DNA from 2 places in the Microbacterium oleivorans genome. Region 2 is predicted to be linked to the other one. Evidence: predicted binding sites of a transcription regulator. Region 2 holds the regulator's gene; the other holds the start of a gene.

Region 1 (5,329 bases), 480 kb from region 2:
ACGCAGCGTTCTGCAGCGCCGAGCGCGTGACCTTGGCGGGGTCGATGATGCCCTGTGCGAACAGGTCACCGTACTCGCCGGTCGCGGCGTTGAGGCCGAAACCGATCTCGAGCTCGGCGACCTTGTTGGCCACGACGCCCGGCTCGAGACCGGCGTTGAGCGCGATCTGCTTGAGCGGGGCCTCGATCGCGACGCGCACGATGTTCGCACCGGTCGCCTCGTCACCCGAGAGCTCGAGACCCGCGAAAGCGGTCTTGCCCGCCTGGATGAGCGCGACGCCACCACCGGCGACGACACCCTCTTCGACGGCTGCCTTCGCGTTGCGGACGGCGTCCTCGATGCGGTGCTTGCGCTCCTTGAGCTCGACCTCGGTCGCCGCACCCGCCTTGATGACGGCGACGCCGCCGGCGAGCTTCGCAAGACGCTCCTGGAGCTTCTCGCGGTCGTAGTCGCTGTCGGTGTTGTCGATCTCACGACGGATCTGCGTCACGCGACCCTCGAGCTGAGCCGAGTCGCCGGCACCCTCGATGATCGTGGTCTCGTCCTTGGTGATGATGACCTTGCGAGCGCGGCCGAGCAGGTCGACCGTGGCGTTCTCGAGCTTGAGGCCGACCTCTTCGGTGATGACCTGGCCGCCGGTGAGGATCGCGATGTCCTGCAGCTGAGCCTTGCGACGGTCGCCGAAGCCGGGAGCCTTGACGGCAGCCGACTTGAAGATGCCGCGGATCTTGTTGAGCACGAGCGTCGCGAGAGCCTCGCCCTCGACGTCCTCGGCGATGATGAGGAGCTCCTTGCCCTCCTGGATCACCTTGTCGACGATGGGCAGAAGGTCCTTGATGTTCGAGATCTTCTGGTTCGCGATGAGGATGTACGGGTCCTCGAAGACAGCCTCCTGGCGCTCCGGGTCCGTGACGAAGTAGGGGTTGATGTAGCCCTTGTCGAAGCGCATGCCCTCGGTGAGCTCGAGCTCGGTGCCGAAGGTGTTGGACTCCTCGACGGTGACCACGCCCTCCTTGCCGACCTTGTCGATCGCCTCGGCGATCAGCTCGCCGATCGAGGCGTCGGCGGCGGAGATCGATGCGGTGGCCGCGATCTGCTCCTTCGACTCGACCTCCTTGGCGTCAGCGAGGAGCTGGTCGGTGATGGCCTTGACGGCCTTCTCGATGCCCTTCTTGAGCGAGATGGGGTCGGCGCCGGCAGCCACGTTGCGCAGTCCCTCGCGAACGAGCGCCTGAGCGAGGACTGTCGCGGTCGTGGTTCCGTCACCAGCGACGTCGTCGGTCTTCTTGGCGACCTCCTTGACGAGCTCCGCGCCGATCTTCTCGTACGGGTCGTCGAGCTCGATCTCCTTGGCGATCGAGACGCCATCGTTCGTGATGGTGGGGGCGCCCCACTTCTTCTCGAGCACGACGTTGCGACCGCGGGGGCCGAGCGTCACCTTGACGGCGTCGGCCAGGATGTTCAGGCCGCGCTCGAGGCCACGTCGGGCCTCCTCGTCGAAAGCGATGATCTTTGCCATGTGTGTGTCGTCCCTCCCGGACGGTGGAGAACAGTCAATTAGCACTCGATGAATGCGAGTGCTAAAGCCATTCTGGCACTCGCCCATGGGGAGTGCAAGCCACCCGTCCGCGGACGGCGCGCGTCAACGACAGAGCGCGCCGCATCTGCGGCGCGCTCTGTCGTTGGTGGTCGGGGTCAGGCGACGGGGCGCACCGACTCGGCCTGCGGGCCCTTCTGCCCGGTGCCGACGGTGAACTCGACCGCCTGGCCTTCTTCGAGAACGCGGAATCCGCTCATCTCGATGTTGGAGTAGTGGACGAAGACGTCCTGTCCCTCCGCGACGGTGATGAAGCCGAAGCCCTTCTCGGCGTTGAACCACTTCACGGTGCCCTGTGTCATGCGACTCTCCTGATGCTGTGCGACAGCGTCATCGTAAGCAGGGCGTTCGAGACGATTCCGCCGTTCCGCTCACTGTTGACACGTCTGCATCGAGAACTTCACGAGCGTGAAACACAGGCCGTCATCCGCCGGTTTCGGCGCCTTCCACCCGGTCGGCGCCGAGCACGATCGTCAGCTGCTTTCCGGGTGCCCCGTCGGCGTCGGCGGGGCCGGGGTAGGCATCGCTCAGCTCGACGTCGGCGCCCCCGATGACCTCTGCCAGCCCTCGAGCGGCCCCCTCGTCCTCGACGGTCAGGTAGTAGATGGTCGTCGTCGGGAAATCCTGCGACCCGGCCTCGCCGGCATCCACCGTCTCTGCACTCCAGCCCGCGGCGACCACGACGTCCGCGACCGAGTTGGCCAAGCCCCGCTCCGTGGTGGCATTGAGGATGAGCACCGGATACGACGTGTCCACCACCGGCGCGGCGGCCGCGGGCGCCTCGGCGGCGGGCGCCGTCGAGCTCGATGTCGGGAACAGCGAGATGCGTCCGGTCACGACAAGCGTGCCGAAGATGCCGGCCGCGACGAGCACGAGCACCGCGACCGCCGACCAGAACAGCAGCACGCTGGCCCGCAGCCGCGGGTTCTCGGCGCGGTGCGCGCCGACACGAGCGAGATCGGCGGGCAGCTCGTCGAAGCGGTCTTTCGGGTATGTCGTTGTCGGCACGGGGGAATGCTATCTGCCGAACCTCAGCGTCACATGGCTGCGCGGCCGTCGCCGGCACGCCGTCCGGCGGCCCGCAGGCGCCGCAGGCGATGCACCAGCATCGGGTCGTAGGCGAGCGCATCCGCCGAGTCGATCAGGCGACCGAGCAGTTGGTAGTAGCGCGCCGGCGTCAACGCGAGCTGGGCGCGTACGGCCTCTTCCTTGGCGCCGGTGTGCCCGCTCCACAGCGCCTCGAAGTCGAGGAGCGAACGGTCGCGATCCGAAAGAGCCACGACCCCACGCTACGGCGCGTTCGTCTCCGATCCGGGACGCCACTCCCACCAGCGTCCGAGCGGATCCGCCGCCGCCGTGATCTCCCCGTCGAGCGCCACGGCGAAGCCGTCCGCCCATCCGATCGGGATGCCGCCGCGCCACCCGTCGTGCAGCGCCGGATCGTCGATGGTCAGCCACCGCCCCGCGGCGCGTGCAGCCGCGATCACCTCGCCGCGGATCGCCCGAGGGATGTGCGCCAGCACCCCGGGGGTCGACACGACGAGCGTCGCGTCGGCCGGCGCTTGGACCGCGACCTCGGCGAGGAGCGCGAGGGCATCCCCCGACCGCAGGAGCGGCGGATCGGCCGCCGCGATCCCGGCGGCGGCGCGGATGCGCTCGGCGCGCCCGACCTCGCCCGGCCATACGAGCCCGGCGAGCCAGTCCACGTCGCGCGATTCCCGCACGTCGAGAGGGTTCAGGTCGATGCCGGCGCGCCAGACCACCTCGGGCATGCGCACACGCGGCATCCGCTCGCCACGCACCGAGCAGTGGAGCACCACGGGCGACGGGCCGTCGTCGGGGTCCAGCCGAACCTCGTCGTCCCGAGAGGTGAAGACGTACGAGTAGCGATCCGGGTACAGGCACAACCCCGCACTGGCACCGATCTCGAGGAGCGCGATGGGGCCGTCGACGAGGCTGAGCGCGGGCAGCAGCGCGGCGCACCGCAGCGGCTCGTTGGTCTGCACCGACCGCGCGAGGCACTCGGCAACGACGGCATCCGCATTCTCGAGCAGCCAGGCCGACCACGCCTCGGCATCGACGTCGCCGGAACCCAGCAGTCGGCTCACCGCGAACACCAGGGGCGGCTGACGCCGCATCCCCGGCAGCCGGACGAGCACGCGCTGCACCGCGGGGTCCTCGGCGACGCGGCTCGCCCACGCCGCGTACAGATCCGACCTTCCGGGCGCCTCGACGACGGCGAAGCGTCGGTAGCGCTCGACGATGGCGGAGATCTCATCGGGCATGAGGCCATTGTGCGGGAACACACACCCCGATCGTCGAGTTGAATAGGACGAGGCGAAGGAGCAGACATGACGTATTCCGTGAACAAGACCGACGAGCAGTGGCGCGAGGAGCTCAGCCCCGAGCAGTACGCGGTGCTGCGCCAGGCGGGCACCGAGCGTGCGTGGACCGGTGAACTGCTCGACGAGGCACGCGCCGGCCTGTACACCTGCGCCGCGTGCGGCTCCGAGCTGTTCCAGAGCGGGACGAAGTTCGACTCGCACTGCGGCTGGCCGAGCTTCTACGAGTCGGTGCGGCCCGAGGCGGTCGAGCTCATCGAAGACCGCTCGCACGGCATGGTCCGCACCGAGGTGCGGTGCGCCAACTGCGGCTCGCACCTGGGCCACGTCTTCCCCGACGGCTTCGGCACGCCGACCGGCGACCGGTACTGCATGAACTCGCTGTCGCTGTCGTTCACCCCCGAGCAGGGGAAGTGACCGGCGCCTACGAGGCAGCCCGCGCACGCCGCTCGTGGTCGCGCGTGACCGACGCGGCACCGTCGCACGACGAGCTCGTGCGACTGGTGTCGGCGGCCGGTCGCGTCGCCGACCATTCGTCGTTGCGCCCGTGGCGGTTGATCGAGTTGCGCGGCGACGACCGGCTGCGTCTCGGTCGCGCCCTCAACAAGGCGGACGGTAAGGGCGGCATCTCCACCAAGCCCATGCGCGCGCCGCTGCTGATCGCCGTGGTCGCGAGCTACAGCAAGAAGAGCAAGGTGCCCCGCTGGGAGCAGGAGACCGTCGCCGCGGGCGTCGCCCACATGCTGAGCCTCCTTCTCGACGAGGCAGGCTGGGGCGTGTTCTGGCGCACCGGCGATGCGACGCGGTCGAAGGCTGTGGCCAAGGCCCACCGACTCGGCAAGCGCGAAGAGCTGCTCGGGTGGCTCTACGTGGGCGGCAAGCCCGAGGGACGGGATTCAGGACGTCGCAAGACGGTCGACGCCGAGTCCTTCATCTCGAGACTGCCGTGATCTGAGTCGATCACGTCGGCGGGGTCCGGGCTCCCCGCTCCTCCTGCGGGCGGGGGTGTCCGAGCTGCCCGCTCCTCCTGCGGGCGGGGGTGTTCGAACCCGGGCAGCAGATCGCCCATGCCGACGCCGAGCGCCACCGCGATCGTCGCGAGCTCCTCGATCGACAGCGGGCTCGGGCGGCGCACGTGCAGACGTCGCGCGAGGGTGCGCATCGGGATGCCGCTGGCCTCAGCGAGCCACTCCTGGGTGAGACGCTTCTCGGCGAGGATCGCTCGCACGGACCGGGCGACACGGGCGCTTAGCAAACTGTCTGCCATATGGCAACAGTATGGCTTCGTCTTGCCACATGGCAACAGCGCTGCCAAACTTGGCACGTGCCCACTGGAAAAACCCCCGTCCCCGGCCCGCTGAGCCGACACATCGCCGTCACGATCTCGTCC
Region 2 (17,397 bases):
GACCAGGGTGTGGCGCACGACGTCCTCGCTCGTGAGCGTCGCGAAGTGGATGTCGTCGACGTTCTTCAGCACGCGCGTCACGGTCCGAAGCCCCGACGTGCCCTGGGGCAGGTCGACCTGGGTGATGTCGCCCGTGACGACCATGCGCGTGCCGAAGCCCAGGCGGGTGAGGAACATCTTCATCTGCTCGGGCGTGGTGTTCTGCGCCTCGTCGAGGACGACGAACGAGTCGTTCAGCGTGCGACCGCGCATGTACGCCAGCGGGGCGACCTCGATCGTGCCGGTGGCCATGAGCTTGGGCACCAGCTCGGGGTCGAGCATCTCGTTGAGGGCGTCGTAGAGCGGTCGGAGGTAGGGGTCGATCTTGTCGGTCAGGGTTCCGGGCAGGAACCCCAGCCGCTCCCCCGCCTCGACGGCGGGGCGGGTCAGGATGATGCGGTTGACCTCTTTGCGCTGCAGCGCCTGCACCGCCTTCGCCATGGCGAGATAGGTCTTGCCCGTTCCCGCCGGGCCGATGCCGAAGACGATGGTGTTCTCGTCGATCGCGTCGACGTACGCCTTCTGCCCCAGGGTCTTCGGACGGATGACCTTGCCCCGCGACGACAGGATCGCCTCGCCCAGGACTTCGGAGGGGCGCGGCCCCTCGTCGCCTGCCGTGCGGCGCTGCAGGATGCGGTTCGACGTCGAGACGTCGCTCGGGTCGAGTCCCTGGCCGGCGCGAGCCATGGCGATCAGCTCGTCGACGAGCGAGGTGGCGGCAGCCACGTCGTGCTCGCTGCCGGTCAGCGTGATCTCGTTGCCTCGGACCAGGACGTCCACGTCGGGGTGCTCGCGCTCGACGACCCGGAGCAGGCGGTCCTGGGGGCCCAGGAGCTGGACCATGGCGATGCCGTCGGCGAGGATCTTCGCGACGGCGGGTTCGGGAGCGTCAGCCACCGAGGCTCCCTTCGGAGAGGTCACCGGCGAGGACGTGGGCGTGGACGTGGAAGACCGTCTGCCCCGCACCGGCACCGGTGTTGAAGATCAATCGGAAGTCACCCGCGGCGTGCTCGTCGGCGACCGTGCGGGCGAGGCCGACGAGCTCGCTCAGCAGAGCGGGGTCACCCGCTGCGAGCTCGACGACGTTGCGGTACTGCTCGGATTTGGGAATCACGAGCAGGTGGACCGGAGCCTGCGGGGCGATGTCGCGGATGGCGAACACGTTCTCGGTCTCGGCGACGATCTCGGAGGGGATCTCACCGCGGAGGATGCGCGTGAAGACGGACGGTTCGCTCATGATCTCAGTCTATCGGCGGGGTGTGCGATCGGACCGGAGCCGGCGCTCACCAGCGTCCGAGAGCCACGTTGACCACACCGAGCGCGGCGGGCCCGGCGGTGGAGGTGCGCAGGACGGTGCCGCCCAGGCGGACGAGGGTGGCACCGGCGCCCCGCAGCGCCTCGAGCTCCTCCGGCGCGATCCCGCCCTCGGGACCGACGACCAGGTCGACGTCGCCGTCGCCCAGGTCGACGCGGCTGAGCGGCTGCGTCGCCGACGGCTCGAGCACCAGCATCCGCCTCCCCGTCGCCCGCGTGACCAGATCGGCCGTCGATGCCGGCGCGGCGACGTCGGGCAACCATGGCCGGTGTGCCTGCTTCGCGGCCTCGCGAGCGATGGTCGACCAGCGTTGCATGCCACGCTCGATCTTGGGTCCGCTCCAGCGCGAAACGCTGCGCGCCGCCTGCCACGGGACGATCTCGTCCACCCCGAGCTCGGTGCACGCCTGCACTGCCAGCTCGTCGCGGTCGCCCTTGGCGAGAGCCTGCACGAGGGCGACGCGGCGCTCGGGCGCCGGGAGGTCCCGACGCCCGGTGACGTCGATGCGCACGAGTCTCGGGTCGGCCGACACGACGGTCCCGCTCAGCCAGGTGCCGGCACCGTCGCCGACCGTCACCGCTTCGCCGGGCCGCACCCGCCGCACGCCCGCAGCGTGGTGAGCCTCGGCGCCGGTGAGTTCGACGCTCTCGCCCGGCTGGGCGTCCAGCGGCGCGTCGACGACGAAGTGCAGCGCCATGGGATCAGCTGTTCCGGAACCGGTCGCGCAGTTTCGCGAACATCCCCTGGTGGAACTCCGCCAGGTGCGGGGCCGGTGCCTTCGTGCGGCGCTTCAGCTCCTCGATCAGCGCGCGTTCCTTCGCGTCCAGGCGAGTCGGCGTCACGACGTGGACGCCGACTCGGAGGTCGCCGCGGTTCGTTCCGCGCAGGGGCGTGATCCCGCGGGCCTTGATCGTCAGCACGTCACCCGACTGCACGCCGGGCCGCAGCTCGAGGTCGACCGGGCCGTCGAGCGACTCGATCGTGGTGGTGGCGCCCAGCACCGCGTCGGGCATCGACACCTCGAGCGTGGCGAGAAGATCGTCGCCCTCGCGGCTGAACACGTCGTGGGCGGCCACGGTCACCTCCAGGTAGAGGTCCCCATTGGGTCCGCCCGCCGGACCGACCTCGCCGGACCCCGGCAGTTGCAGCCGCAGCCCCGTCTCGACACCGGCGGGGATGTCGAGCGAGACAGTGCGGCGAGCACGCACCCGTCCCTGTCCCTGGCACGTCGTGCACGGGTAGGGGATGGTCGTCCCGTAGCCCTGGCACACGTTGCAGGGCTGCGAGGTCACGACGTTGCCGAGCAGGCTGCGGACCGTGCGCTGGACGTTGCCGGCGCCGTGGCAGACATCGCAGGTGACCGGCTGGGTGCCGGGCTGGCAGCACGAGCCCTGGCAGGTCTCGCACAGCACCGCGGTGTCGACCTCGATGTCGCGGTGCACACCGAAGACGACGTCGCCGAGCTCGAGCGTCACGCGGACGAGGGCGTCCTGTCCGCGCTCCCGGCGCGATCGCGGCCCGCCGGCGCGGCCGCCGCCGGCACCACCGCCGCCGAAGAATGTCTCGAAGATGTCGCTGAACCCGCCGAAGCCCGCGGCTCCCCCGAAACCGCCGGGACCATCGCCGCCCATGTCGTAGCGCTGGCGCTGCTCGGGGTCGCTGAGCACGTCGTAGGCGTGCGTCACCAGCTTGAAGCGCTCGGACGCGTCCGCGCCGGGATTCACGTCGGGGTGCAGCTCTCGTGCGAGGCGTCGATACGCCTTCTTGATCTCGTCGGGCGACGCGTCGCGCGCGACGCCCAGGACCTCGTAGTGGTCAGCCACGGATCGCCTTTCCGCCCGGAGGGGCGTGGGTGGGTGGGGTCAGCGGGAGCTCTCGTCGTCCTCGAGCAGCCGGCTGAGATAGTGGGCGACGGCGCGGACCGTCGCGAGGTTGGTCGGGTAGTCCATCCGGGTCGGCCCCATGAGCCCGACCCGCGCATGGGAGCCGGGGACGTCGTAGTCGCTCGTCACGACGGATGCCTCCGAGAGCCCGAAGGCCTCGTTCTCACGGCCGATGCGGGTCGCCACTCCCCGCTCGTCGGTGACCATCTCGCCCATGAGGCGCAGGAGGGTCACCTGCTCCTCGATCGCCTCGAGCAGCGGGTAGATGCTGCCGCGGAAGTCGGCCTCCCGCCGAGCGAGCGTGGCGGTGCCGGCCATCACCAGACGGTCCTGCCGGAAGGTCTCGAGTTCCTCGACCAGGATCCGGGCGATCTCGCGCACAGCCTCCCCGATCGCGTCGCGCGATGACACGTCGCCGGCGAGGGCGGAGACGGCCTGCGACGCGTCGCGAATCGAGCTCCCCGTCACCGCGGCGCGCAGGGTCGCCTTCGCGACAGCGAACTGGGCCTCGTCGAGGACTGTGCGCACGACCCCGACGCGCTGCGAGACGCGCCCGGTGTCGGTCACCACGATCACCACGAGGCGCCCGCCGCCGAGATCGACCAGCTCGAGATGAGACACCTGCGCCCGCGCGAACGACGGGTACTGCACCATGGCCACCTGCCCCGTGAGCTGGGTGAGAGCACGGACAGTGCGCACGAGGAGGTCGTCGAGGTCGCTCGGGCCGTCGAGGAAGGTCGCGATGGCGGAGCGCTGAGCAGAGCTGAGCGGACGCAGCCCCGCGAGGTGGTCGACGAACACCCGGTATCCCTTGTCCGTCGGGACGCGTCCCGACGACGTGTGCGGCGCGGCGATGAGGTCTTCGTCCTCGAGCAGCGCCATGTCGTTGCGGATCGTCGCCGCCGACACTCCGAAGGCATGGCGTTCCACGATCGACTTGCTGCCGACGGGCTCACGGGTGTCGACATAGTCCTGCACGATCGCCCGCAGCACCTGCAGTCCGCGTTCCGAAACCATGTCACCTCCTCGCTGGCACTCGCTGTACGGGAGTGCCAATTCTACCGCGCCGCGAGCGAGGATCGCCGCCGGGACTCACTCGGTGAGCGTTCGCACGACGGCGTCGGCCATCAGCCGCCCCCGGAGGGTCAGCACGATGCGGCCGCGGACCGCGGCGGCCCCGTCGATCAGTCCGTCGGCGATGAGACCGGCCACACCGCGCCGGGCATCGTCATCGAGCTCCGCGATCGGGAGGCCCTCGGCGATCCGCGTGCGCAGGAGCACCGACTCGAGGCGACGCGCCTCGGCGTCCGGCCGTTCCCGCCCGGCTCCGGGCGACACGCCCCCGGAGAGCCGCTGCGCGTAGGCGGCGGGATGCTTGACGTTCCACCAGCGCAGCCCGCCGACGTGGCTGTGCGCGCCCGGCCCGTAGCCCCACCAGTCGGTGCCGCGCCAGTAGGCCAGGTTGTGACGCGAACGCTGCTCGGGAGTCGTGGACCAGTTGGACACCTCGTACCACCGGTAACCGGCCGCGGCCAGCAGGTCGTCGGCGAGCTCGTACATGTCGGCCTGCAGATCGTCGTCGGGGGCGAGCACCTCGCCGCGGCGGATCTGCCGCTCGAGCTTGGTGCCCTCCTCGATGATGAGCGCGTAAGCCGAAACGTGGTCGGGGCCGAGGGCGACCGCCGTCTCGAGCGAGCGACGCCAGTCGTCGAGACTCTCGCCGGGAGCTCCGTAGATGAGATCGAGCGAGACATCGAGGCGGGCCGCTCGGGCCGCGGCGACCGCCGTCGCGACGTTCGCCGGATCGTGGGTGCGATCGAGCGCAGCGAGCACGTGCGGCACTGCCGACTGCATCCCGATCGACAGGCGGGTGACTCCGGCATCGGCCAGCTCGCGGGCGACCTCGTCGGTCAGCGTGTCGGGGTTCGCCTCGACCGTGACCTCGGCGCCGCGCGCGATCCCGAAGGTGTCGCGAACGCCCGCCAGCATGCGGGCGAGGTCGCCCGGAGGCAGGAGGGTCGGCGTGCCGCCGCCGAAGAACACCGTCTCGGCGGGGCGCCGCGGGCCCCGCTCGTCGAGGACACGCGCCGAGAGCGCGATCTCTCGCAGGACCTCGTCGGCGTACGCATCCTGGCGCGCTCCGCGCAGCTCGGTGGCGGTGTACGTGTTGAAGTCGCAGTAGCCGCATCGGACGCGGCAGAAGGGCACGTGCAGGTACACCCCGAACGCGCCGTCGGCCGCGATGGCGAGGTCGTCCGGGAGCGATCCGTCGGCCGGCACCGGATCACCGAGAGGCAGCGCTGCGCCCATCAGGCCCCGGGCGTCGTGTACAGCGGCGAGATCGCCCGGAGATAGCCCTGGAACAGCATCCGTCGTCGGCGGCGCACGAGCGCCGGAAGCATGCGATACGTCAGGGCCGTCGGCCGGTCGAACGCGCGCACCACGAACCACACCTCGTCGCTGTCGCGCCATTCGAGCAGGAACGACTCCTCGCCGCTGACGACCGAGCCGCCGACCGTGCCGAGCGCGAAGGCGACCCGACGCGGCTCCTCGTCGACGAAGATCACGCGCAGCTCGGCGTCCGCGCTGAGGCCCGAGACGCGCCCGTGCACGCGAAGGGTCGTGCCCGCGCCGACGTACGGGGTGCCGTCCGAGTCGAACCGCTGCTCGTGCTCCATGCTGCTCGGCGCCACCGCATTGCCCTCTTCGTCGAACGCGACGCCGGTGTACATGGGGCCCGATGCGGGCCGCACGTCGCTCACGCGCAGGCCGGCACCGCGCAGGGCCGACCATGACATCAGGAGGTCGGCGGCCGTGTCGAAGCGCGACTGACCGCTGCCGATGCGCCAGGCGCTCTCGGCGGGGAGGCTGCGCTCGGGCGGATACGCCATCAGGTCGTGCGCGCGCGTCGCACCGACCGCCGCGTAGTCGACGGTCTCGTCTCGGAAGGTCCCGCGTCGCTGATGCATCGGTCTCCTCGTGGATCCGGTTGGGGCTACTTCTTGTCCTTGCCCTCGACGTCGCCCGAGAGCGCCGCGATGAAGGCCTCTTGCGGCACTTCGACGCGCCCGACCATCTTCATGCGCTTCTTGCCCTCCTTCTGCTTCTCGAGGAGCTTGCGCTTGCGGGTGATGTCACCGCCGTAGCACTTCGCGAGCACGTCCTTGCGGATCGCGCGGATGTTCTCGCGCGCGATGATGCGAGCGCCGATGGCGGCCTGGATCGGCACCTCGAACTGCTGTCGCGGGATCAGCTTGCGCAGCCGCTCGGTCATCATGGTGCCGTAGGCATAGGCCTTCTCACGGTGCACGATCGAGCTGAACGCGTCGACCTTCTCACCCTGGAGCAGGATGTCGACCTTGACCAGGTCGGCCGTCTGCGAACCGGCCGGCTCGTAATCGAGGCTCGCGTAGCCCTGGGTGCGCGACTTGAGGTGATCGAAGAAGTCGAACACGATCTCGCCCAGCGGCATGTTGTAGCGCAGCTCGACACGGTCCTCGCTCAGGTAGTCCATGCCCAGCAAAGTGCCGCGGCGCGTCTGGCAGAGCTCCATGACCGTGCCGACGTAGTCCTTCGGCGCGAGGATGCCGACCTTCACGACCGGCTCCGACACCTCGGCCACGCGGCCGTCCGGGTATTCGCTCGGGTTGGTCACGACCACCGTCTCGCCGGTGTCGGTCGCGACCTCATAGGTGACCGACGGAGCGGTGGTAATGAGGTCCAGGCCGAATTCGCGCGAGAGACGCTCGGTGATGATCTCGAGGTGGAGGAGCCCGAGGAACCCGCACCGGAACCCGAAGCCGAGCGCCACGGAGGTCTCGGGCTCGTACTGGAGCGACGCGTCGGAGAGCTTGAGCTTGTCGAGCGCCTCGCGCAGGTCGCCGTAGTCGCTGCCGTCGATCGGATAGATGCCGGAGAAGACCATGGGCTTGGGGTCGGTGTACCCGGGCAGCGCCTGCGTGGCGGGCTTGCGGTGGGTGGTGATCGTGTCGCCGACCTTGGACTGGCGGACGTCCTTCACGCCCGTGATCAGATAGCCGACCTCGCCGACGCCGAGCCCCTTGCCGGGGATCGGCTCGGGGTTGGACACGCCGATCTCGAGCAGCTCGTGGGTGGCGCGCGTCGACATCATCTGGATCCGCTCGCGCGGCTCGAGCTTTCCGTCGACCATCCGCACGTAGGTGACGACGCCGCGGTAGGCGTCGTAGACCGAGTCGAAGATCATCGCGCGCGCTGGAGCGTCCGGGTCGCCGACCGGTGCCGGGATGCGGTCGACGATGCGGTCGAGCAGCTCCTCGACCCCCATGCCGGTCTTGCCGCTCACCCGCAGCACGTCCGCGGGATCGCCTCCGATCAGATTGGCGAGCTCCGCGGCGTACTTCTCGGGGTCGGCCGCCGGCAGGTCGATCTTGTTGAGCACCGGGATGATCTGCAGGTCGTTCTCGAGGGCGAGGTACAGGTTCGCGAGCGTCTGGGCCTCAATGCCCTGAGCCGCGTCGACGAGCAGAATCGCGCCCTCGCACGCGGCGAGCGACCGGCTGACCTCGTAGGTGAAGTCGACGTGGCCGGGCGTGTCGATCATGTTGAGCGCGAAGGTGCCGGCGTCCTTCGACCACGGCATCCGCACGGCCTGGCTCTTGATCGTGATGCCGCGCTCGCGCTCGATGTCCATCCGGTCGAGGTACTGCGCGCGCATGTCGCGGTCGGCGACGACGCCGGTGATCTGCAGCATCCGATCGGCCAGCGTCGACTTGCCGTGGTCGATGTGGGCGATGATGCAGAAGTTGCGGATGAGCTCGGGCGGCGTGGCGGCAGGCGCGAGCGGCTGGGAGGCGCGCGGAGACATGTCCTGGGCAGTCTACCCGGGGCCTCGCCCGGCCACGCGCCGCAGCGGCGTCGGGTCGCATCGCGCTCCCGCCCGCGGGTAGACGGGATGAGGAAGATTTAACACATTCGTTGCTTGCTCCCAGGCGATCCTCAGCCGAAGCTCGAAGCACGGCCGGTCCCCGCGCGACATCCCCCTCGTGCCCGCGCCGCTGGGAGATCTCCGTGACCTCGTCAGTTCACGTTCGCGCGCGCTCGCGCACTCTGACCGCCGCGATCGCCGCGGCCACCGTCGCCTCGGCGATCGGATTCCCGATCAGCGCGGCGGCGGCCGTGGATCCGGCCGCCGACCTCGTCATCTCGGAGGTCTACGGCGGCGGCGGCAACAACGGCGCACCGTTCAACCGCGACTTCGTCGAGATCGCCAACGTCGGGGACGCCGCCGTCGACCTGTCGCAGTACAGCGTGCAGTACGCCTCCGCGACCGGAGCATCGTGGCAGGTGACCCCGCTCGCCGGCGCCGTCGTCCCGGCAGGCGGCCAGGTGCTGGTCGGTCAGGCCACCGGGGCGAACACCTCGCTCCCTGGCTTCGACGCCGACGTCGAGGGCACGGTCGCCCTCAGCGGCTCGCAGGGCAAGGTCGCGCTGGTCTCGAGCCGCGACGCGCTGGCGGGCGCGACCGGCATCGCGAATCTCCCTCAGGTGGTCGACCTCGTCGGCTGGGGCGGCGCGACGCACTTCGCCGGTGCCGGCGCGGCCCCGGCCACGACCAACGCGACATCCGTCGCGCGTGACGACGCCCTCACCAACACCGCCGACAACGCCGCGGACTTCACCGCCGGTGCGCCGACGCCCCAGGGCCTCGGCGGCAGTGACCCCGACCCCGACCCGGAGCCGGAGCCGGACCCGATCGCGCTGACGATCGCGCAGATCCAGGGCGACGGTGACGCATCCCCGCACGTCGGCGCCACCGTCACGACCTCGGGCGTGGTCACCGCGCACTACCCGACGGGCGGACTCGACGGCTACGTGATCCAGACGCCCGGGACGGGCGGCGACACGACGGCCGGTCGCGCCGCATCCGACGCCGTCTTCGTCTACGCCCCCGGCGCCGTCGACGAGGTGGCCCTGGGCGACACCGTCGAGCTGACGGGTGTCGTGTCGGAGTTCAACGGACTGACCGAGATCACCGTGGCCACCGGAGCAGCGGCCGTCATCGCCGCCGCCGAGCAGCCCGTCCCGGTGCGCCTGGCGTGGCCGGCCGACGCCGCCGGCCGCGAGGTGCTCGAGTCGATGCTCATCGAGCCGCAGGGGGCGTTCACCGTCACCAACACCTACTCGACCAACCAGTACGGCGAGGTCGGTCTCGCGTTCGGCGACGCGCCGCTGCGCCAGCCGACGGACGCCGCACGCCCGGGTTCCCCGGAGGCCGCGGCGATCGCGGCGGACAATGCCGCGCGTGCGGTCACGCTCGACGACGGCACGAGCGTCAATTTCCTCTCGAGCGACAATCGCGCCCTCACTCCCCCGTACGTGTCGCTCCGCGAGCCGGTGGTTGTCGGAGCCGGCGCCACCTTCACGGCGCCGCACATCGTCGACTTCCGCAACGACACCTGGAAGCTCAATCCCACGGTGCCCCTCGTCGGCGACGGCGCGGGTGAGGATCAGGTCGTCTTCGAGCAGGTGCGCACGGCAGCTCCGGAGGCGGTCGGCGGCGACATCACGATTGCCTCGTTCAACGTGCTCAACTACTTCACGACCCTCGGCACCGACGACGCCGCGTGCGTCGCGTACACCGATCGCTTCGGCGACGGGGTCACGGTGCGCGACGGCTGCGATCAGCGCGGCGCCTGGGATGCCGGCGACTTCGAGCGCCAGGAGCGCAAGCTGGTGGCCGCGATCACCGAGCTGGATGCCTCGGTGGTCGGCCTCATGGAGATCGAGAACTCCGCTGCTCTCGGCGAGGCCCCCGACGAGGCGACGTCATCCCTCGTCGACGCGTTGAACACCGCCGCCGGGGAGGACCGCTGGGCGTTCGTGCCCTCGTCGGCCGATCTGCCGCCGGCATCCGAGCAGGACGTCATCACGAACGCGATCATCTATCAGCCCGCTCTCGTCACCCCGGACGGTGCGGCGCGGGCGCTGGGCGATCAGAGCGACGACGGCGGGGCGTTCGGCAACGCCCGTGAGCCCATCGGGCAGGTCTTCGCACCCGTCGGCGGCGGGGCCGATCTGCTCTTCGTCGTGAACCACTTCAAGTCCAAGGGATCGGCCGGTCCGTGGCCGGGGGACGCCGACACCGGCGACGGCCAGGGCGCGTCGGTCGAGTCGCGGGTCCGCCAGGCGACGGCACTGCGCGACTGGGTGTCGGAGGTGCAGTCCGAAACAGACGTGGACTCCGTCGCGCTGGTCGGCGACTTCAACTCGTACGGCCAGGAGGATCCGCTTCAGGTCCTGTACGAGGCGGGCTTCAGCTCGGCGGAACAGGCCTTCGACGTCGCCGGGAGCTCGTACAGCTTCTCGGGCCTGTCGGGCTCGCTGGACCACGTCCTGCTCAACGACGCCGCGCTCGGCCGCGCGACCGGCGCCGACATCTGGAACATCAACTCCGGTGAGTCGGTCGCACTCGAGTACAGCCGGTACGCCAACCACGGGACGCTGTTCGACGCACCCGATGCGTACCGCTCGAGCGACCACGACCCCGTCATCGTGGGGATCGACGCGGAGGCCGCGCCCGTCTCGCTGACCCTGCTGGGGATCAATGACTTCCACGGGCGCATCGACAACAACACCGTCGCCTTCGCCGGCACGGTCGAGCAGCTTCGCGAGGCCGCCGACGGGCCGGTGCTGTTCCTGTCGGCCGGCGACAACATCGGGGCCTCGCTGTTCGCCTCTTCCGTGGCGCAGGATCAGCCGACGATCGATGTGCTCAACGCCCTCGAGCTGCAGGCGAGCGCCGTGGGCAACCACGAGTTCGATCGCGGGTTCGCCGATCTGTCCGGGCGCGTCGCCGAGGCATCCGACTACCCGCAGCTCGGCGCCAACGTGTACGAGGCCGGCACGCGGACGCCCGCTCTGCCCGAGTACGCGATCGTCGATGCCGACGGGCTGTCGGTCGGCATCATCGGCGCGGTGACGGAAGAGACGCCGTCGCTGGTCAGTCCGGCCGGCATCGAGGCTGTCGAGTTCGGCGACCCCGTCGAGGCGGTCAACCGCGTCGCGGCGCAGCTGAGCGACGGCGATGAGGCGAACGGCGAAGCCGACGTGCTCGTCGCGCTCTACCACGAGGGTGCCGGGGCCGGCACGGCGGACGGCGCCGACCTCGAGCAGGAACTCGCCGCCGGCGGCGCGTTCGCAGCACTCGTGAACGACACCGCAGCGGAGGTCGACGCGATCTTCACCGGTCACACGCACAAGGACTACGCATGGTCGGCCGCTATTCCCGGCACCGATCGCACCCGCCCCGTCGTCCAGACCGGGTCCTACGGGGCGAACATCGGGCAGATCCTGCTCGAGATCGACCCGGACACGCACACGGTCAGCGCGCACGCCGAGCAGCTCGTGCCTCGGACCACCGCCGACGCGGCATCCCTGGTGGCGACCTACCCCCGCGTCGCCGAGGTGGACGGCATCGTGCGGGCCGCGCTCGCAAACGCGGCCGAGATCGGCAACACCGCCGTCGGCGAGGTGGCGGGTGACATCACGACCGCGTATGCCGGCGGCTCCTTCGTCGACGGCGTCTGGAGCGGCGGCAGCCGCGACGACCGCGCGTCGGAGTCGGCCCTCGGCAACACCGTGGCCACGATGCTGCGTGACAGCCTGGCCGACCTGCCCGACGGTGCGGTCATCGGCGTCACCAACCCGGGCGGCCTCCGTGCCGACCTGTGGGACACCCAGGCGGAGTTCGGCGCGACGGCCGTGCCCGGTCTCGCCGACGGCACCGTCTCGTTCTCGCAGGCGAACGCCGTGCTGCCGTTCAACAACACGCTCGCGCTCGTGACGCTGACCGGCGAACAGTTCACCACGATGCTCGAGCAGCAGTGGCAGCGCGCAGCCGACGGCACGGTGCCGCAGCGACCGTACCTGCAGCTGGGACTGTCGGACAACGTGCAGTACACCTACGACCCGGCGCTCCCCGAGGGCGAGAGGATCACATCGGTCACGGTAGACGGCGCTCCCATCGATCCCGCCGGCGAGTACCGGATCGGCACCTTCTCGTTCCTTGCGGCCGGCGGCGACAACTTCCGCGTCTTCGCCGAGGGCACCGACTACGTCGACACCGGCCTGCTCGACTACGAGGCCTGGGTCGATTACATCGCCGACAATCCGCCGCTCGAGCCCGACTTCGCGAAGCAGGCCGTGCAGGTTTCGGGGGTTCCCGACACGGCGACGGCCGGCGCGCCGGTGTCGTTCTCGGTCGCCGGGCTGAACATGACGAGCCGCGGCGCCCCGGAGAACACCTCCCTCGAGGTGCGCTGGGGCGACACGCTCCTGACGACCGTGCCGGTATCGGGGGGCACCGCGGCCGTCGAGGCCACGATCCCCGCCGAGGTGCCGGCCGGCCCGGCGACGCTCACGCTGACCGCCCCGGCGACCGGGACCACCGTGACCGTCGCCGTCGACGTCGAGCAGGCCGTCGACCCGGTGGCGAGCCGGACGCTGCTGCTCCCCGTCCTGCCGGTGCACCTGAACGGCATCCTGCCCACGACGCTGCTCGCGCTGGTCTCGCTCGAAGAGGGACGGGCCGAGGGCGTGGTGGAGTTCCGGGAGGGCGACCGTCTGATCGCGACGGTCCCGGTACGCTCCGGCGCCGCCGCGTACACCCTCGGCCGGCTCAGCCGTGGCACGCACGCCTTCACCGCGACGTTCGTGCCCAGCGACGCCGACGCGGTCGAGGGATCGGTGAGCGGGTCGGTGCGGGTTCGGTCCCTGCTCTGATCACCCCTCGTCCTGCGGCCGCATGCTTAGAGTGGAAGCATGCGGCCGCAGGTGATTCTGGTGCACGGCATCCGCACATCCGCCACGATGTGGCGCGCTCAGGTGGCACACCTGCGTGAGCGGGACGTGTCGGTGCGGGCACTGGATCTGCCCGGCCACGGCACCCGCATGGCCGAGACCTTCACCCTGGGCGGCGCGTTCGCCACGATCGATGACGCCGTGCGGGATGCCGCGGAACGCGGCCCCGTGCTGCTGGTGGGTCACTCGATGGGCGGGCTGCTGAGCACCGCCTATGTCGGCAACGAGGAGCGACCGCCGGTCTCGGCGTTCGTCGCAGCCTCGTGCACGGCGATTCCCCGCGGGATCGGACTCTCGGTGTACCGGGCTCTCGCGCTCGGTTTCGATCGGCTCCCCGGCCGCGGCCAGCGCATCACCGACTGGGTGCTCGACCGCACGCTCCCGATCGAGACCCGTCCCGATTTCGGTGCCGGTGGATACGCGTACGACGCTCAGGACGTCGCACTGAGCAGCCTGTCGGTGCTCGACCTGCTCGCCGCCGTCCGGCGGATCGACGTTCCCACCTGGTTCGTCAACGGACAGTACGACCAGCTGCGGGTCAACGAGCGCCTGTTCACGCGACTGGCCCCGGGCGCCGAGCTCATCGTGGTGCCGCGCACCAGTCACCTGGTCACCGCGATGCGTCCGCGCGTCTTCAACGCTCTCCTCGATCTCGCCCTCGCGACCCTCGCCGATACCGGCTCGCGCAGCGGAACCTGATAGACTCGGTCTTCGGCTTGCCGTGTGGGTTCCTCCCTCACACGACCGTCGTGCGGCACCCCTCTACTGCCGTCCGACACATCCACCGAAAATTCCGAACGAAAGATACGTCTCACGTGGCGAACATCAAGTCGCAGATCAAGCGCAACAAGACCAACGAGAAGGCGCGCGAGCGCAACAAGGCCGTCAAGAGCGGGCTGAAGACCGAGGTGCGCCGCACCCGGGAGGCCATCGCCGCCGGCGACAAGGCCGCCGCCGAGAAGGCATTGGCGACCGCGTCGAAGAAGCTCGACAAGGCCGTGAGCAAGGGCGTCATCCACGAGAACCAGGCGGCGAACCGCAAGTCGTCCATCGCGAAGCAGGTCGCTGCTCTCTGAGCCGCTCTGCCGCTGTGCCTCGAAGGCCCGCCCCGCTCGTCGGTGCGGGCCTTCGTCGTCCCCGGATTCCTCACCGCACTCCCGCGCCGAGACGGTGGGTTCGCGGCCGGGTCCCGGGTAAGAGCGTGGTCTTGCAGATCGGGTGGAGGCCAGGGTCAGGCGCCGTAGGGGGCGCGGGTCGCGATGACGGTGACCAGGCGCTCGACGGCGAACACCGGATCGCGTGAGGCGCCCTTCACCTCGGCGTCGGCACGTGCCGCCGCTTGGATCGCGGTGGCGAGCGCCGACTCCGTCCAGTCGACCAGATCGCGCTTGGCCCGGTCGACCTGCCAGTCCTTCATGCCGAGCCGAGCCGCGAGGGCGGCGGACGGCTCGCGGGTGCCCGCGACGCGGGCCATCGTCCGCAGCTTCGACGCGATCGCCGCGACCAGGGGAACGGGGTCGGCACCGCTCGCAAGAGCATGGCGCAGCGTGATCAGCGCCTCGCCGTAGCGGCCTGCGATCGCGGTGTCCGCCACGGCGAAGGCGGTGGTCTCGACGCGGCCCCCGTAGTATCGCTCGACGACTTGATCTCCGATGTCGCCGGGCACGTCGGAGATCAGCTGCTGGCATGCCGCCGCAAGCTCGGTGAGGTCGTCGGCGAACGCCGAGACGAGCGTCCGCAGCGCCGAGGGCGCGATGCGCTTGCCCGCGGTGCGGAACTCACCGGCGGCGAAGTCGAACCGATCCGCATCACGCTTGATCGCCGGGACGGCGATCTCGACACCGCCACCGGTGCCGGCACGGATCGCGTCGAGGAGCTTCTTCCCCCGGACGCTCGCCCCGGTGTGCCGCAGCACGATCGTGGCGCCGTCCTGCGGGTTCTCGAGGTAGGCCAGCGCCTCGGTCAGGAACGCGTCGGAGCACTTCTCGACGCCGCCGACGCGGACGAGCCGAGGCTCGCCGAACAGCGACGGTGAGGCCATGCCCAGGAGGGTGCCCGCGGCGTAGTCGTCGGCGCGGATGTCGGACACCTCCAGGCTCGGGTCCTCGGCCTTGAGGTAGTCGCGCAGTCCCGCGATCGCACGCTCGGCGCAGACCTCCTCGGGGCCCGAGACGAGGACGATCGGTGCCGGCTCGGGCGCCCGCCACGACAGCTGACGGATGGCGGTCTTCGCGGGTCCGCGGGAGGCGGGTCGGCGAGGGCTCGGCGGCATGGTCTCAGCCTAATCCGCGGCGTGGACACGCGGGGCGGCGGCTCACAGCGTCACGACGAGCTTGCGCGCCGAGACGCCCGCGTGCAGACGGTCCAGGGCGTGCTGAATGCTTTCCAGTCCATCGCCCACCACCTCTGCCGCGGGAGCGCAGACATGCCTGCCGTCCGCCAGCGCGTCGGGCAGATACCGCTCCCAGAGCATCGGTCCGACCTCGTTCGCCATCAGTGTGCTGCCCCAGACAAAGCCGGCCCGCACGCCGGCGGCGCGTGCGCGCAGCTGGATGGCGAGTTGGCCGATCGCGACTCTGCTCATGGTCCGGATGAATGCCGCGCTCCGTCGGCCGCGGCGCGGGATCGAGCCGAACGACACCGGCGGGCTGAGGAGGGCGACGCGTTTGGCGCCCGCGGCGGCGGCGATCCGCACGGCGGGAGCGCCGGAGCCCGGCCCGATCGCGACGACACCCGCCAGGCTCTCGCCGGAGAGGCCTGCCAGGATGTCGCGCTCCACGTCGGGCGAGCGGTAGTCGACGACATCGCTCGCGCCCAGATCACGCAGGAAGCCGGCATTTCGCGCCGACGCGGTGGCGATGACGCGATAGCCCGCCGCGACGGCCAACTGGATCGCGTTCATCCCAACGCTCGTGGATCCGCCCCAGACGAGGATGGTGCCGGTGCCGGTGCCGGCCGGCCCCGGCGTGGGCGGCACGAGTGCGAGAGCGTCGTCTTGGAAGAGGGCTGTCGCGGCCGTCGAGACCGCGAGCGGCAGGACGACGGCGTCGGTGTAGCCGATGCTCTCCGGGAGCGGTGAGGCCAGGTCCTCGCGCACGACGGTGAAGAGCTGGAAACCACCCTCCGCGTCGTGGCGACGTCCGCGCTCCATCCCGACCGCGTACGCCACGACACGGTCACCGGCCGAGAAGCGGGTCACGTCGGGGCCGACGGCTTCGACGACTCCGGCGACGTCCTCCCCGAGGATCATCGGGTACGACAGCCAGCGGTACATCAGGTCGCCGGTCCCCTGCTTGACCTCGAGGGGGTTGACCGCCAGCGCACGGTTGCGGATGAGGATCTCGCCGCGCCCCGGAACGGGCATGTCGGCGGGACGGACGACGAGGTCGGCGCGGGGTGATGCGAGCCAGGCGGCGGCGTTCAGGGACACGATGACTCCGATGATCGAGGGGATGACACGAGGTGACATCACTCACTATAGGGTCGATGACACGACGTGTCGTCAGTCGGCTACTGTGGACACATGGCACGCTGGGCACCGGACGCGGCTCTCCGACTCGAACGCGCGGCGATGGAACTCTTCCTCTCCGACGGCTATTCCAAGACCACCGTGCCCCGCATCGCCGAGCGGGCGGGGCTGACCACACGCACGTTCTTCCGGCACTTCGCAGACAAGCGCGACGTGCTGTTCCTGCGCGAACGCGAGTTCCCCGACGTCGTGAGACGTCTTCTCGATGACGTACCCGCGGGGCTCGAACCGATGGCGCTCGCGCTGCACGGCGTGACCGGCGCCGCGGACGAGCTCGAGCAGTGGCGCGAGCAGATCCGCATCCGTCGCGCCGTCATCGCGTCGGATCCGCGTCTCCAGGAGCGCGAGCGATTGAAGTCGGCAGCCTTGACCGAAGCCATCCGCGACTCGCTCGTCGACCACGGTGCGACCGGCGCCGATGCCGCGCTCGTCTCGAGCATCGCCGTCGCCCTGTTCGACACCGCGGTCGACCTCTGGGTCGCCGATGACTCCGCTCGCACCCTCGTCTCGGTCGTGACCGGCCTCCGAACGAGGCTCGCCTCGTTCGCGGCCTCGATCGAGAACCCCGCCCGCGAGGTCTGATCGCCACGACGGTCGAAGACGGCACCGCCGGTGCGTCATGTCCGTCGGCGCGGGCGATCTCGTCGGTCATGAGCCTCGCCGTCGACACGGACCGACGGGGGCGGCGACGACGCCGCAGGTGAGGGCGGCGCGCTGCGCTGGTGCCAGAGTTCCAGTCCGTCCTCGCCGAGTGTCAGGGCCGCGGCGCCGGCGACGTCGGCGCGGACGAC

The links. The regulator HrcA, encoded in region 2, represses chaperone genes, less so after heat shock. The targets are predictions, from matches to a motif close to TTNGCACTCGNNNNNNNCGAGTGCNAA.
Region 1: the regulator HrcA is predicted to act here: its motif matches at 1,558-1,584, upstream of groL (chaperonin GroEL).

What each region holds. Positions count from the first base shown of each region.
Region 1 covers NZ_CP058316.1:649,739-655,067, forward strand. The annotation lists gene groL (chaperonin GroEL) at 1-1,519, opposite strand, end outside; gene HW566_RS03070 (cold-shock protein) at 1,696-1,899, opposite strand; gene HW566_RS03075 (LytR C-terminal domain-containing protein) at 2,021-2,605, opposite strand; gene HW566_RS03080 (DUF3263 domain-containing protein) at 2,635-2,877, opposite strand; gene HW566_RS03085 (DUF2332 domain-containing protein) at 2,887-3,882, opposite strand; gene msrB (peptide-methionine (R)-S-oxide reductase MsrB) at 3,949-4,356, shown strand; gene HW566_RS03095 (nitroreductase family protein) at 4,353-4,889, shown strand; gene HW566_RS16205 (helix-turn-helix domain-containing protein) at 4,805-5,206, opposite strand; gene HW566_RS03105 (helix-turn-helix domain-containing protein) at 5,264-5,329, shown strand, end outside.
Region 2 covers NZ_CP058316.1:162,877-180,273, reverse strand. The annotation lists gene HW566_RS00955 (PhoH family protein) at 1-882, opposite strand, end outside; gene HW566_RS00950 (histidine triad nucleotide-binding protein) at 929-1,276, opposite strand; gene HW566_RS00945 (16S rRNA (uracil(1498)-N(3))-methyltransferase) at 1,323-2,051, opposite strand; gene dnaJ (molecular chaperone DnaJ) at 2,056-3,177, opposite strand; gene hrcA (heat-inducible transcriptional repressor HrcA) at 3,217-4,254, opposite strand; gene hemW (radical SAM family heme chaperone HemW) at 4,330-5,547, opposite strand; gene HW566_RS00925 (DUF1990 family protein) at 5,547-6,206, opposite strand; gene lepA (translation elongation factor 4) at 6,233-8,083, opposite strand; gene HW566_RS00915 (ExeM/NucH family extracellular endonuclease) at 8,287-12,999, shown strand; gene HW566_RS00910 (alpha/beta fold hydrolase) at 13,039-13,776, shown strand; gene rpsT (30S ribosomal protein S20) at 13,893-14,153, shown strand; gene holA (DNA polymerase III subunit delta) at 14,309-15,349, opposite strand; gene HW566_RS00895 (zinc-binding alcohol dehydrogenase family protein) at 15,392-16,546, opposite strand; gene HW566_RS00890 (TetR/AcrR family transcriptional regulator) at 16,601-17,188, shown strand; gene HW566_RS00885 (ComEC/Rec2 family competence protein) at 17,224-17,397, opposite strand, start outside.